Regions from separate parts of the Salimicrobium jeotgali genome, predicted to be linked through region 1. Evidence: riboswitches for the same ligand, from Rfam matches in the RefSeq annotation. Region 1 holds a riboswitch; each other region holds the start of a gene.
The links. A riboswitch is a leader RNA that binds a small molecule or an ion and turns the genes downstream of it on or off. The one in region 1 is predicted to bind thiamine pyrophosphate.

Region 1 (3,687 bases):
CAGAAGTGATGAGCATCCCCTTCATTCTTTTCGGGATCCTCTTCGGACTCTCGGCGGCTGCGGTTGTCCCCGATGCAAGTCTCGGTCTCATAGCACTGCCCCGGTACCTGATGGGAGTCCTCCCCGCTCCGCTGGTCGGGATGTTCTTCCTCGGTATCTGGGCCTGTGCTCTCGGGTGGGGTGCCCCGTGTCAGTTCTCAGGCGCTACAAGTCTCGGAAAAGATGTGGGGAGCGCTATCTTCCCTGACGCTTCTCCCGAAAAGCTGGTCACGTATACGAAATGGTCACTGCTGCTCCTTACAGGCCTGATGATTGTCTTCGGCTTCCTGCGTACGGAACAGTCGGCCTGGTGGAACGTACTCGCCTGGACGATGAGAAATTCCGCAACCTTCGCTCCTGTAGTTGCTGCGCTGTTCTGGCCGCTCGTTACAAAAAGAGCTGTTCTCGGTTCTCTGTTCGGAGGCTTCACAGCAGGCTTGCTCTGGTATCATTTGAGCAACTGGCACCCGTCGGATTTCTTTCTCAATATCCATCCGGTCTGGGTGGGGATGAGCGTCAATATTCTTACCATGATAGTATTCACTGTCGTTTTCAGTTACGGCACCTGGAAAATATCTGCTGCCAGCCCTGTAAAAAGCAGTATAATACTCGGAACAGTCGTCGTCCTTTTGGCAGTTAACGGTTATTTTTACGAGACGCTTCACGCCGCCGGAGTCATCGGACTTACGTTATTTCTGAATGTATTAGCCGTGTTCATCGGGAGTATCATGTTCATTAAACCGAAATCGGCCACAATGGTTGCTAAGAAGGAAGTGGTATCTTAAAAATCATTGAGACCTTCGTCGTCACTAAACAGAAACATCCTCCGATACGAACAAAATCCCCGTCCCGAGTCAACGCTCCGGGCGGGGATTCTCTGTTTTCAGAAAAATGATCGTATCTAGTTCGAATTTTCGTCGAAATGGACGGTGTCTTTCAGTTTATTCTTGTCGTCCATGGAATTGCTGCTGGCCATCTTTTTCACGAATTCTTTAACGGTTTTGACGTTCACACCTGCTTCCCAGTATTCAGCAACGTCAGGAGTCACTTTTACAAGCACAACGTTCGGGTCTTCGGCCGAAGCATTCAGTACTTTTTCGACAATTTTATTCCAGTACTCTTTCTTCTTCTCCACGTCCTGCACGAATTCAGCCGTTCCACTGATAGACACGTAGGAACTGCCGGCGTAGGCCAGGTTCACCGAAGGGTTATTACCGATATCCCTGTATTTATCTGTATCTTTCTCCGTGATAAACCAGAATTCTTCCTCGTCCAGCAATACTTCCTGGGTGTGCATCGGACGGGAACTCAGTCTGCCCTCCGGAGATACGGTCGTCAGCATCGCCACTTTTTCATCTTTGATGAGTTCTTTGATCTGCTTAAGGGTTTCTTCATTTTCCGAATGTTTATCAGTCATCATATCTTCCTCCTTCTGGTGCCAGGCATGTTTTGATATCCACCCTTACTATTCCCTGTTGTAGAAGCAGTTACACTTGCTGCCCGAACTTGTACATGACGCTTTTACAGCTTCGGTATGTGAAAGCTATGAAAAACAGGAGTAACTATAAAAATGAATGTTAAAAAACACACTGTTGACAATACTTGTACAAATGTTAGAATTTACTTACAATTTAATATAAATCACTAGGGGTGCCTTTTCAAAAGGCTGAGATCAGAGTAATCGACTTTGAGACCCTCGGAACCTGATACGGTTGATACCGGCGAAGGGAAGTGTGCGGACGATATTTTTGCTATTTTTTGTTTAATCATACGTTCAAAGTCACTTTTCTTTTACCAGGAAAGTGACTTTTTTAATTTCAAAAAACGATAAAGGGGGGGTCTCAGTGAAACTTGAGCAACCAGGTCAGGACAGTATAGGAAAACTTCATGTCATCTCCACTGGTCAGCAGCCTGGTGAAGAGCTGATGAGAATAATAGGTCAGGTGCTCCCCTATGTGGATTCTGTACATCTCCGGGAAAAAGAATGGAGCGATAGACAGATGATATGTTTTACCCAGCAGCTTTATTCCGTGGGAATGCCCATGCATAAACTTATTCTTAACCACCGGGCGACCATCGCCGACAAGGTAAAGGCTAAAGGGGTACAACTCACTCATGCAAGCATGAATCAGGTGAAAGTTCGTCGCCTTTATCCGGATTTGACGATCGGCTGCTCCGTACACTCCGTACAGGAAGCCGTCAGAGCCTGGCACGATGGCGCTGATTATTTAATCTTCGGTCACGTTTTCACCAGCAGTTCGAAACCCGGATTGTCCCCTAAAGGTATAAGAGAACTGAAAAAAGTCGTGCAGCATGTAAGAGTGCCTGTTTTAGCAATTGGTGGAATTACTCCGGAAAATACCAACGTCGTGATGGAAGCCGGTGCCAGTGGAGTTGCCGTTCTGTCCGGTGTGCTGCTAGCTGATGATCCCGTTGAAAAAGCTGTGGCCTACAGAGAAGCGATACGCAAAGGAGGCGCAGGAAATGTATGACGTTATTATTGCAGGCGGAGGTGTTATCGGTAGCTCGATCGCTTTTCAACTCTCTAAAAGAAACTATCGCGTGCTCATAATAGAAAAGGAGGAAATCGGACAAAAAGCCTCCAGAGCTGCAGCCGGAATGCTGGGGGCGCAGAACGAAGTGGGTCCTGACAGCCCGCTCTCCCGGCTCGCTCGTGAAAGCAGAGAAATGTTCCCTTCTTTAGCAGAAGAACTGGAATCTGTCAGCGGCATAGACATTGAACTGATTCAGAATGGCATAGTCAGAGTCGCCCGTACCGAAGAAGAAGCGAAACAGTTAAAACGGGAGAATGAACGTCAGCAACGTTCGGGAGATTGTTCGGAATGGCTTTCACGAAGCCGGTTACAGGAGAGAGAACCCCGTCTTTCCCACCTCTCCGTTACAGGGGGACTCTACATGCCCGGAGACGGCCAGGTCAATGCCCCATCGTTAACAAAAGCACTGGCACATGCATCCGTTGAATTCAGTACAGAGATTATGGAACATACGGAAGTGCTGGATGTTCTGACCGAAAACAGACACGTAACCGGAGTCAAAACAACCTCCGGAAATATTTTGGCACAAACGGTCATTTCTGCTGGTGGGACGTGGAGCCGGGAGCTTTTCGAAAAAACGGGCTACACATTGAACATGTATCCGGTAAAAGGCGAGTGTTTCTCCGTTTATCATAAAGAACATCTGACGACGGCAAGCATATTTTCACCTGGCTGTTATATCGTACCGAAGGCCGGCGGCAGGTTCATTGTCGGAGCTACACAAAAACCTGATGACCCGAATAATTCTGTAAGCATCGGAGGTCTGCGTTCTCTGATGGAACGTGCTATCCGTTTAATTCCTGACCTGCAGCATGCGGAATGGGGCGAAGCTTGGAGCGGGCACAGGCCCAAGACACAGACAGGCCTCCCCTATATGGGGGAACACCCGGAAATCGATGGGTTGTGGGTAGCGGCCGGCCATTTTCGCAACGGTATTTTATTAGCTCCGATCACCGGGTCGCTCATGGCGGATTATATTGAAGGAAAACCTGTATATGAATCCTTTAAGATTCAGTGATAGATACGTTAAGGAGGCGATTCTATGGAACTTTTGATTAATGGTACAACGGTGCAATTATCAAATAACATTACA
Region 2 (3,687 bases), 710 kb from region 1:
TCCCATACACTGTCCGTGAGAAACTGGTGTTCAGGGTTCTGGAAGACGTATCCTGCATGATGAAACCAGTCTTTGTCCGGGAAGGGGCGGGTGATTCTTCCGGAGGAGACCGGATCGATGCCCGCAAGGAGCCGGCACAGGGTGGTTTTTCCGCTTCCATTAGGTCCCGTGACCGCCGTAAAAGAACCTTCGGAAATCGTTACATTCACGTTGGAGAAGATAGATTTGTAACTGATCCCCGATGCCTGCATGAGGGAGGGACCGTTCTCCCTGTGGGGTGGTGCTTTCAAAGGAGCGGAAAGTCCGGGAGCAAATCCGCGGGCCGTAAGCGGGTACGGCGGAGCGGTTCTTCCGGATTCCATCGCCACTCTTACAGCTCCAGGCACAGCTATCCCTTCTTCGTAAAGAGAACGGGCATAACGATCTACCCCCTGCTGCAGAGGGCCGTCGTAAAACAGACTGCCGTTTCTTCCAAGCATCAGCACCCGGTCTGTTATATCGATCCAGGGGTCAAGGTCGTGCTCAATAACGAAAATCGTTATATTTTTCAACTCTTTCAAAGAACGGAGAAGAGAAACAAATTCATCGGTAGCTACGGGGTCGAGATTCGCTGTCGGTTCATCCAGAACGATCACCGGAGGCTCCATAGCAAGTATGCAGGCGAGGGCCAGCTTCTGTTTCTCTCCCCCGGAAAGAGAAACGACCGCCGCTTCCTTCTTGTGGAGGAGTCCCACCTCCTCAAGAGCAGTCTCCACTCTCTTTTCCATCTTTTCAGAAGGAACACATATATTTTCAAGCCCGAACGCCACTTCATCCTCCACCGTAAGCATGCAGAACTGCGTTTCCGGGTCCTGAAATACAGTCCCTACTCTCCGGCTCATCGCCCCGGTGGAAGCATCTTTGACCGGCATACCTTCAAACGTCACTTCTCCTTCCATTGTACCCTCGAGCTCTTTCGGATAAATTCCCGTCAGGCACCGGCTAAGCGTGCTTTTTCCCGAACCGCTTGCCCCGAGCAGGAGTACACATTCCTTTTCCCCGAGCGAGAACGTTACGTTCTGGAGAATCGGGGCATCCATATCATCGTACTGCAGGGACAAATTTTGCACATTCATCATGCAGCATGCTTCTTCCGTTTTTCTTTGCCGAGAGCAAATCCCGAAAGAACGCCGGTTTTCGCCAAAGCGTCACTCAGAGCTTTTCCGGCCACTCCCGCAAGAATCGCTCCGCTGATAAGGCGCGTCACGAACATAAGCAGGACGTACCCTCCGGCAAGCGCTGCGTATCCGGACTGGAAGTACCCCCAGGCAAAACTGAAGACGGCGGCCATCATCCCGGAGAACATAAGTGTCCCGAGGTTGTAGCGGCGATACCCGGTCATGGCGAACGCCGATTCCGCACCGAGACCCTGGATCATTCCGCTGATCAGAAGCATGGGACCTGCTGCGTTCCCGAGCATTACTTCGACAGTAGCCGCAATGGTTTCGGAAAGAAAAGCGGCTCCGGGTTTCCGGATAATATAAGCAGCGATAATAGAAACGATGAACCAGATGCCGAAGATAAAGTCATAACCGATTGGTCCGAAGAAACCCGTCAGTACTTTCCCCACAGGGAGAAAAGCGAGGTAAACGACTGCGAATACGACGGAAAGTACCGACATGACAACGATTTCCTTCAGTTTCCAATTTTTCATTTATTTCCTCTTTCCTGGGATGGGCTGTTTGCAGACATCGCTACAGTCATTACGGTGTGGGAAGAACCGCTTTTCTCTGTGTCGCTGAACACTTCTTCAAGACCTTTGAACATCGTATTCGTATCCCCTGACAGCTTAGTGGCATAGTGAGCTTCGGAGACCTCAATCCCACTTTCTTTCATACGTTCAATCCCCTTGTATATAACGTCCATATAATTTCCGCCACCCATCGGGTAAAGGGAGAATTTTGCGCCGGTGTACTGATCCAGATCCCACAGCCCGTTTTCCGGCTTTTCTTTATGCCCGGTATATTGGTCACCCTCGGAATCTCCCGGGCACCCGACAGAAAACGTTGCATTCAGGGCTGTGTGTACCCCTGTTTCGGCTACACGCAGGAACACTGCCCGCGTCACGTCAAATACGTGCTCGATATCCCCGCGTACCGTCGTCGTCACTTCATCCGTATTCATCCATACTTTTGAAGTATCGATTTTTTCCAGAGCTCCCTTGATCTTTTCCTTGAAGTCATCACTCATCGGGTGAACCGAAAAAGAGCATCCTGCAATTTTCACATTTTCCTGCTGCTGACTCATACATAATTCCTCCTTTTAATAAAACAAAAAAGACTGCATCCGATTCGCGGGACGCAGTCTGTATCATTAAAAGAGTTTGCCGTTTTTATTCAGACTGCACTTCCCCACGCTGGTACTAACCAGATCGGGTCCAAAGGGTCAGAATTCAATTCTTCTCAGCCGTGAGCCGGCTCCCCCAGTGCATGAAACGATATGCAGTTTTTTGTTGTTTGAATTTATCATAAAGCATGCAGAAAATTTTGTAAACCGTCGTTTTCCGCTCGATATTTACGTTTACACCATTTTCAGAGCTTCCATTACGGGAGATTCGCCCTTCGTAACCTGAAACTCCTTGTTAACAAGATGAGGGCTGTTCAACGTCTCCACTATAACTTTCGCGACATCTTCCCGCGGGACTTCGTCGCGCGGAATTTCTCCGCCTGCGTTCACTTTCCCTGTACCTTCGTCATTGGTAAGGCGGCCCGGGTGGATGATGGTATACTCCAGACCGGAAGAGCGGAGCCATTCGTCCGCGTAAAACTTACAGGCCGCATACGGACGGAAGTCTTCGCTTCCCCAGCTGCCGCGTCTCGTATCGAAAGAGCTGATAAGAGCAAAACGGCTTACGCCTTTCTGTTTCGCTGCTTCCATCATTTTCACGGCTCCGTCCAGATCTATCATGATGGTTTTATCCTTCCCGGTATGAGGTCCGGACCCGGCAGCAAACACGACGGCATCCACGTCATCCATCAATGCGGCAAGCACATCGATTTCATCTTCCAGATCCGCAACAGCCACTCCTGCACCCAGGTTTTCAAAAAAGGATGCCTGTGTTTTATCGCGGATCATCGCTTTAGCTTCGAACTGTTCACTTTCCTGAAGCAGACGGACGAGATGTTTTCCTATCTGACCGTTCGCTCCGGCAACAAGAACTTTTTTCATATAATCCCGCCTTTCTAGTTACTTACAACAGGTGACTCCCTTACATAGTCGTTTGTTTCCGCTAAATCTGCGAGAAATTGGGCTACGCTCGCACGCGACACGCTCATTCCTACTTCATGTTTTCCTAAATAACCGATTTTAAGCGGCTTCTCCGCTTTGTCCGTAAGGATGCCGGCACGTACCAGTGTCCAGTCCAGATCCGTACTCCGGATAGCTGTGGCCATACGTTCAATTTCACGCTGGTTGTTGGCAAAGCCGAGGCGCAGTGCGGAAGCGATCGCATTTCGGCGGTAGTCTTTCTCGTCATTCGGGTCCTTGACGATGCCCGTCGTAATACCGACAAACCGTTTTGTTCCCGTTTCTCCCATCGTTTCTACGATGTTGATGACTCCTTCACTGAGCCTCTGCCTTTTAACGCGCCCGGAAGGACCGAGAAGGCTGATGACGGCGTCCATTCCGTCTACCGTTTCCTTGATTTTT
Region 3 (3,687 bases), 500 kb from region 1:
CCATGGAACCCCGGTCCACAAGTTTTGCCAGCAACTGCACCGCACTCATTACGCTGAACACACCCAAAATAAGCAGGTAGAATAATCCGTAGTATTCCGCTGAAATAAACTGGCCATAGTTGCCGAAAGCTTCCAGTCCGAGAGCTCTTAATAGAGAATCAGGGAACAGTTCCATCATGCTTTCCATTTCATCGAGATTGTCCGCAAAGAGGGGGAACAGCGACGTCATAAGAACTACATAAATAGCGGAAACGAGACCGAAGCCGAGGAATAATTTAATATTTGATTTCATCATTTGTTTATAAAGCGGAAAATTCATGACCCGGCCTCCTCTGCATCATAGTAATCCATAAATATCTGTTCCAGACTCTGGGTGCCGGCACTGATATTTTTGACGCTGTACTTCGATAATTCGTGGATAAAATTATCAAAGTCCCCCTGGACTTCGACCCGTACGAATAACCCCTCCGTTTTTTTAATGGAAAGCCTGGATTCCTTCATAGCTTCAACATCTTCGGACCGGGTCAGTGTGACATCGAAGACCTTACGTTGCATGGATTGCAGTTCGTGTATATCCTTGACCGTAACAATCTCTCCGTTCCGGATGATAGCTGCACGATCGCACGTTCGTTCGATCTCCGAAAAGCTGTGGGAGGACATCAGAAAGGTTTTTCCCTTTTCCTTCTCTTCCAGCACGAGCTCGACGAAAAGCTTTTGCATAAGGGGGTCCAGTCCGGAGGTGGGTTCATCCAGAATATATACATCGGGGTCGTGCATAAATGTCGCAACGATTCCGACCTTCTGTTTCATGCCTTTGGACATCTTCCGGATAGGAGTATCGGGATCAAACTGGAGACGCTGAATCAGGCTGGTCCGTTTGCTCTTGTCCGTGATCCCCTGCATTCCTGCCATCATATCGAGAAAGTCGCTCCCTGTCATTCCTTCGAGAAAAGCGATCTCCCCCGGTAAATAACCGATTCTTCCCCGTGCTTTCGCCTGATTCTTCCACGTATCATAACCGTCAATTACAGCACTCCCCTTTTGAGGTTTCATATACCCGAGGAGATGACGGATAGTCGTGGATTTACCAGATCCGTTAGGTCCGAGAAACCCGAACACTTCCCCTTCCTTCACTTCAAAAGAGACGTTGAAAATCCCTTTGCCATTCGTAAACCGCCGGGTAAGATTGTCGATGCGAATCATTGCTTACACCCCTTACTGTAGCAAAAAGACTGCTTTTTCTAAATTCTATTACTCTCTCCGGGATTGTCAATGCCTCCTTGTGGAAATTACTGATATTTTCAAAAAAACGGTTCAGATGGTGCAAAAGATTCTGGCTTTTGTTATACTGAAGTCGTCCAAGTGAATAAGTAATCAACTACTAGGGGTGTCCGTGGAACGGACTGAGAGGAAAGAATGACTTTCCGACTCTCTGGACCTGATCTGGATCATACCAGCGTGGGGAAGTAGTCAACATACCATTGACGAACCGGGTCCTGTAATACAGGACCCGGTTTTTTTGCTTCTTCTTCTGCCTGGGATAAAAGGGGGGAGAATTATGAATCGCACAAAACTGCTTACGACCATGGCTGTGCTTACTGCACTCGGAACGCTCGGGGCACAGATGCTGTGGTTTCCGGCCGGAATAGCAAAGGCCTATCCGGTCCAGCATGCCGTCAACGTCGTCGCTGCCGTTACGCTTGGACCGCTGCCGGCGGTGACGATAGCTTTCCTGATAGCTGTGTTGCGGAACCTGTTAGGTCTCGGCACTCTGCTAGCATTTCCGGGGGGTATGATCGGGGCTTTTGTGGCGGGAGTGACATATCACTACACGAAGCGTATCGGGGGAGCGGTAACCGGTGAAATCATCGGGACAGGATTATTCGGATCTCTTGCTTCCGTACCGATCGCCAATCTGTTGATGGGTACAGGCGCCGGGGTTTTCGCTTTTGTACCGTCATTCGCTGTAAGTACCGTGACCGGGGCGCTGATAGGCTGGATGGTCGCAGTCCGGCTGAAACAGGCAGCTATCGTGACAACTTAATTATTTGAACTGCTGGGGGCGCGGATATCGCTGAGATAAGGTTTTGCCTTAGTCCCTTTGAACCTGATGCGGGTCATGCCGCCGAAGGGAAGCACTCTGCACATGGGGGCTTCCTTTATACTAAAACGAGGAGGCTATTTTTATGTCATTTACGAAAGAATTAAGAAGAGAAAATGAAGATGTATTTCAGGCGATTTTCGATCACCCGTTTGTCCAGGGTCTTGGCGAAGGTGAACTGCCGAAAGAAGCGGTGGCTCACTACGTAAAAGCGGACTATGAATACTTGAATACCTTCCTTACCCTTTATGGCACGGCCATTTCCCAATCCGACAGTCGGGAGGATATAACATTTTTTCATAATCAGATCGCCTTTGTGCTGGGGGATGAGATACATCCACACCGCAATTTAAGCGATTACGCAGGCACCCCGTACGAAAATCTTCAGGGTTATCCGATGCCACCGACGGCGGATCATTATCGTGCTCACATGAAGAGTGTGGCCACAGAAGGTCTGCTCGGAAAAACAATTGCGGCTATGCTTCCCTGTCCGTGGACTTACGATGAAATCGGAAAAGAATTGAAACGGCGTTTCTCTCCGGAACCGGACCATCCTTTCTATGAGTGGATTGAATTCTATGCCGATGATTCTATTGCCGAAACCACCGGCTACATGATGAAACGTCTGGATGAGGAAGCGGAGCGGGCATCTCCGGAAGACAGGCGGAAAATGAAAGAGGCTTTCCGGAAAAGCTGTCAGTTGGAACTCGCTTTCTGGGAAATGTCCTATTCACTGGAAGAATGGCCTGCAGGAAAGGAGACGGCGAGATGAGACCATATACAGCACTGACAATCGCAGGATCCGATTCCGGAGGCGGAGCCGGGATTCAGGCGGATATCAAGACGATGGAAGAATGGCAGGTGTACGGGATGTCTGTGCTGACTTCTTTGACCGCCCAGAACACTATGGGAGTCCGGGAGGTTCATCACGTACCTGTTCCATTCCTTACTGCTCAGCTTAAAAGTATTGAAGAGGATCTGCCTGTGGATGCTATCAAAACCGGAATGATTTCATCGAAAGAAGCTGCACGCACAGTAGGGGAATGGATCGGGGCCCGGCGGAAACCATACGTCTGTGACCCCGTCATGGTAACCGCGAGCGGTCATCCTCTTATGGAAGAGGAGACGAGGGAGGCGCTTTCCGAATATCTTTTTCCTCATGCTGATGTCGTCACTCCGAATATTCCGGAAGCGGAAACGCTGCTTAGGATGACTATTAAGACAGAAGCTGATATGGAAGAAGCGGCAGGACTGTTTGTAGAAAAACTCGGCAGCCGCGGCGCGCTCATTAAAGGCGGACATCTGGATGGAGAAGCTGTCGATGTATTGTATGACGGAGAAATTATGAGGACATACAGAGAAGCGCGCATTAAAACGGATAATACCCATGGCACAGGCTGTACGTATGCTTCGGCTATCGCGGCGAATCTGGCGCGGGGACGGACGCTTCCTGTAGCTGTAGAGAAGGCTAAACATTTTATTACCGAAGCTATCCGTCATTCTTTCGATCTCGGTTCAGGGAGCGGCCCTACGAATCACTGGGCCGGCAGAAGGGGGGAGGTCAAATGATGGAAGAGCGTGTAAGA
Region 4 (3,687 bases), 610 kb from region 1:
AGAACCTTCCGTTGAATTTTGTCTCAGGTTCAGGTCGTGCATACCGATCAGGCTGGTGAAGAAACCGTCGAGCAGGCCCTCATACACCGGATTGTTGTTATTGTCGATAACTGCCGGGTTTGTCATTAAGTGACCTACGTTTCTGACAAGCATAAGTGCTCTGCCTTTCAAGTGAAGCTCTTCGTCTTCCGCAGTGCGATATTTCCGATCTTTATGAAGAGAGCGTTTAATGGTTTCTCCTTTTTTATCGAACGTGGTCGTAAGGTCTCCTTTAAGCAGCCCGAGCCAGTTACGATAAGCTTTGATTTTATCTTCGGCATCGACGCATGCGACGGAGTCCTCGCAGTCCATAATACTTGTGATGGCGGATTCCAGTTGGATGTCCTTAATTCCTGCATCGTCTATCTGGCCGACCGGGTGATTACGATCGAACTGCAGTTCAACGTGAAGGTCGTTATGTTTAAGCAGTATTGCCTGCGGTTTGCGGCAGTCCCCCTGACAGCCAAGGAAGGAAAAAGGGTTTTTAAGTTTCTTTCGGGAACGGTCAGTAAGTTCCACACACAATTCCCCGTTCACTACCGCATATCTCACTGCGTCCTGGTGACTTCCTTCTGCCAAAGGGAACCACTCGTCCAGTCGAATCCGTCCCTGTCTGATTACTTCTTTACCTCTCTCGGGATTGTAGGAAGAACCTTTTTCGATACCGGGTTCTTCAGCGATCAGATCTGTACCGTAATAAGCGTCATACATACTGCCCCAGCGTGCGTTAGCTGCATTGAGGGAATATCTTTCGTTTGTCAGTGGCACGACGAGCTGGGGACCGGCCTGTTCCTTCATTTCAGAATCTACGTTGGTCGTGCTGATTTTGAAGTCGGGTTTTTTCTCTTCCAGATAACCGATGGACTTTAAAAAAGAAAGATAATCTTCATTGGAAGCTGATTTGTGGTATTCATCGATTTTCTGTTGTAATTGGTTTCTGGTCTGCAAAAGTCTGCTGTTTTCAGAGCTGAATTCATCAAGAATTTTTGTGAGCCCTCCCCACACTTCCTTCGAAGAGAGGGGGAGACCGGGTAACACTTCCTGTTCAATAAACTGATATAATACAGTGTCGACTTGATAAGTACCGATGGATTGATAGTTTTCCAAAGAATAAGCCTCCTTACTGTTATGTATAATGTTCTTCTGTTTCATAACAGTTTTATTTCTTAATTCGTATTATATAACAACAGGAAAGTATGTCAATACATTTTGTTAAAAATTTAGAAAATTATTTTTAATTGAAAAGTCGGCGGTGTCGGCGGTACAGAAATTTAATATTTTATGATTAATTTGTACGTATTAGGGGTATAATGATTGGAAACCTACATATGAAGGAGTGGATGTAACAATGGCCGAAGAAGCTAAAAAGAATTGGCATATGGTGTTATTACTGGATAGTCGACGTGAAGTGAAACATGAACTGGAAATCAGTGAGGAAATGACCAAACGGGAAGCTACTGAATTTATAACCAAGCAGCTGGAACGTGACAGATGGTGGTTTCTCGAAAGTGGCGTCGCCGTTTATACGAATTCGGTGGAGGCATTCTACTTGGAAGGTCAGGCTACAGTGACACAGTTTAATATTAAATGACAAACTTAAAACATGTACGAGATCTACCCCCGGATGTCCAGTATATCCGGGGACATTAATGTTCGGGAGTAAAGAAATAGTATTTCTATAATAGACAGGGAGGATGGAAGGGATGAATCAGAACGTAATGGAGGGTGCAGAAGCTGTTTTTAACGAAGGGAATGAAATAGGAATCGTAGTATTACATGGCTTTACCGGAACAGTTCAGAGCATGAAGCCTCTTGTGGATGCCTATACAGCACATGGGTATACGATGGCATGTCCGAGACTTAAGGGGCATGGAACCACTCCTTATGATATGGAAGGATCCACTGCAGAAGACTGGATTCGCTCGGCAGAAGAGGCTTTTGAATGGGTAAAGAACCGATGTGACTGTGTATTCGTCACCGGCTTGTCTCTTGGGGGAACATTAAGTCTTTATCTGGCTTCTACGAGAGAGGTGGATGGAGTCGCGGTTATCAATCCGGCTATCGATGTACCTGACATGAGCAGCTTGGCGGATTCTGAATCCCGTTTCATTGATGCAATAGGTTCTGATATCAAAAAAGAAGGAGCTACTGAACTCGCCTATGACAAAACACCCGTCCGTTCCCTTAACCATCTGACCAACATTATGGCTAAAGTACACGAGCAGTTAAGCGAAGTGTCGGCTCCTCTTTTAGTTTTCACTTCCGAAGAAGATCACGTAGTTCCTCCGGAGAACAGTCAGACGATATTCGACATGGTTTTTTCGGAAGGAAAAGAACTGGTTCCTCTGGAAGACAGTTACCACGTGGCAACTCTTGATAATGACCAGGAATTGATCATCGAAAGAACTCTGGAGTTTTTTGAAAAGTATTTCAATGCCAAGGAAAATTGAATTTGTACTTTTCTTATCAGTACGTTATGATAGAAAGTAACAAAACACGGAGAATAGAGCCTTCAAGGGGAGCCTAACGGCTGAGAGTGGACGCAAGTTCAGACCCTTCGAACCTGTCAGTTAGCACTGGCGCAGGAATGGTGGCTTTTTTGATGAGCAATGCTTAAGAGGTGGGAGCCTTCATCAGAAAGCTTCCCTTTGAGGCATTGCTTCTTTTGTGTATTCAGAAAGGGGATATACAATGCAACAACAGCGCGTACTTTTTCTTGTGGAAGGTGCAATATTTGCAGCAATTGCTCTATTGCTTGATGTTCTTCCTTTTTTATCCATTAAGCTTTGGTTTCAGGGAGGATCCATCTCATTCGCTATGATACCGGTTATTCTGATGGCCTTCCGTTGGGGCGTCTCGGGTGGTATGATCACAGGTTTATTGTTCGGTTTCTTTCAGTTTTTTACGGGCGCATTTATCGTACACCCCGTCCAGGCTTTTCTCGACTACGTTGTAGCTTTCGCCATTATCGGGGTCGCAGGAGTGGTGTCTTCCCAACTGAAAGCAAGCGCGAAGAACAACAACGTAAAATTTGTTCTTGTGTATGTGATTGTCGGAACATTCATCGGGAGTGCCTTGCGCTTCCTTACTCATTTCGCGGCAGGGATGATATTTTTCGGCTACCTGGCTGAAGGTCAGCCGGTATGGATTTATTCTCTGCTTTATAACGGCGGGTATATGCTCCCTTCCTTTATAGCGAGTGCCGTCGTAATCAGTCTGTTAATGTCCAGGCGGCATAAATTGTTATTGCGATTATAAGATTTCCGGTCCTGATACGTTCGGGACCGGAATTTTTTATGTATTAAATGATTTGTGTCAGTTGAAATATGAAAAGATGAACCACCCGATCATAAGCATCTGAATTATAAACTTGGCTGCAGTTCCACTGAGAAAACCGATAAGCGTTCCGACAGCTGCGCGGAAGGCGAAACGGGTATTTTTTTCGATGCCCAGTTCGATAACGAAAACCAGAACAAAAGGAACGATCAGTATTCCGAAAGGAGGTATGACGAACGAACCGGCGATGACACCTGCGACTGCTCCGGCTTCTCCCCATTTGCTTCCCCCGTATTTCTTGACGGAAATACTGTTTGCCACCATATCAGATACGATTAGTAAAACCGTAAGAATTACTGCACCCACCCAGAA

Region 2: it holds a riboswitch for thiamine pyrophosphate, as region 1 does, so the genes downstream of both, AAV35_RS01135 (YkoF family thiamine/hydroxymethylpyrimidine-binding protein) here and AAV35_RS11030 (thiamine phosphate synthase) in region 1, are expected to answer to the same signal.
Region 3: it holds a riboswitch for thiamine pyrophosphate, as region 1 does, so the genes downstream of both, tenA (thiaminase II) here and AAV35_RS11030 (thiamine phosphate synthase) in region 1, are expected to answer to the same signal.
Region 4: it holds a riboswitch for thiamine pyrophosphate, as region 1 does, so the genes downstream of both, thiT (energy-coupled thiamine transporter ThiT) here and AAV35_RS11030 (thiamine phosphate synthase) in region 1, are expected to answer to the same signal.

The regions. Positions count from the first base shown of each region.
Region 1 is NZ_CP011361.2:2,203,865-2,207,551, forward strand. It holds gene AAV35_RS11020 (SLC5/6 family protein) at 1-824, shown strand, start outside; gene AAV35_RS11025 (pyridoxamine 5'-phosphate oxidase family protein) at 941-1,456, opposite strand; TPP riboswitch at 1,676-1,786, shown strand; gene AAV35_RS11030 (thiamine phosphate synthase) at 1,884-2,531, shown strand; gene thiO (glycine oxidase ThiO) at 2,524-3,612, shown strand; gene thiS (sulfur carrier protein ThiS) at 3,637-3,687, shown strand, end outside.
Region 2 is NZ_CP011361.2:219,454-223,140, reverse strand. It holds gene AAV35_RS01145 (ABC transporter ATP-binding protein) at 1-1,118, opposite strand, end outside; gene AAV35_RS01140 (ECF transporter S component) at 1,115-1,693, opposite strand; gene AAV35_RS01135 (YkoF family thiamine/hydroxymethylpyrimidine-binding protein) at 1,690-2,286, opposite strand; TPP riboswitch at 2,371-2,473, opposite strand; gene AAV35_RS01130 (SDR family oxidoreductase) at 2,560-3,207, opposite strand; gene AAV35_RS01125 (NAD(P)-dependent oxidoreductase) at 3,222-3,687, opposite strand, start outside.
Region 3 is NZ_CP011361.2:1,706,468-1,710,154, reverse strand. It holds gene AAV35_RS08580 (ABC transporter permease subunit) at 1-319, opposite strand, end outside; gene AAV35_RS08575 (ABC transporter ATP-binding protein) at 316-1,203, opposite strand; TPP riboswitch at 1,374-1,482, shown strand; gene thiW (energy coupling factor transporter S component ThiW) at 1,559-2,044, shown strand; TPP riboswitch at 2,049-2,151, shown strand; gene tenA (thiaminase II) at 2,187-2,873, shown strand; gene thiD (bifunctional hydroxymethylpyrimidine kinase/phosphomethylpyrimidine kinase) at 2,870-3,670, shown strand; gene thiM (hydroxyethylthiazole kinase) at 3,667-3,687, shown strand, end outside.
Region 4 is NZ_CP011361.2:1,596,068-1,599,754, reverse strand. It holds gene AAV35_RS08035 (malate synthase G) at 1-1,146, opposite strand, end outside; gene AAV35_RS08030 (hypothetical protein) at 1,388-1,630, shown strand; gene AAV35_RS08025 (alpha/beta hydrolase) at 1,743-2,489, shown strand; TPP riboswitch at 2,545-2,644, shown strand; gene thiT (energy-coupled thiamine transporter ThiT) at 2,731-3,297, shown strand; gene AAV35_RS08015 (DUF456 domain-containing protein) at 3,355-3,687, opposite strand, start outside.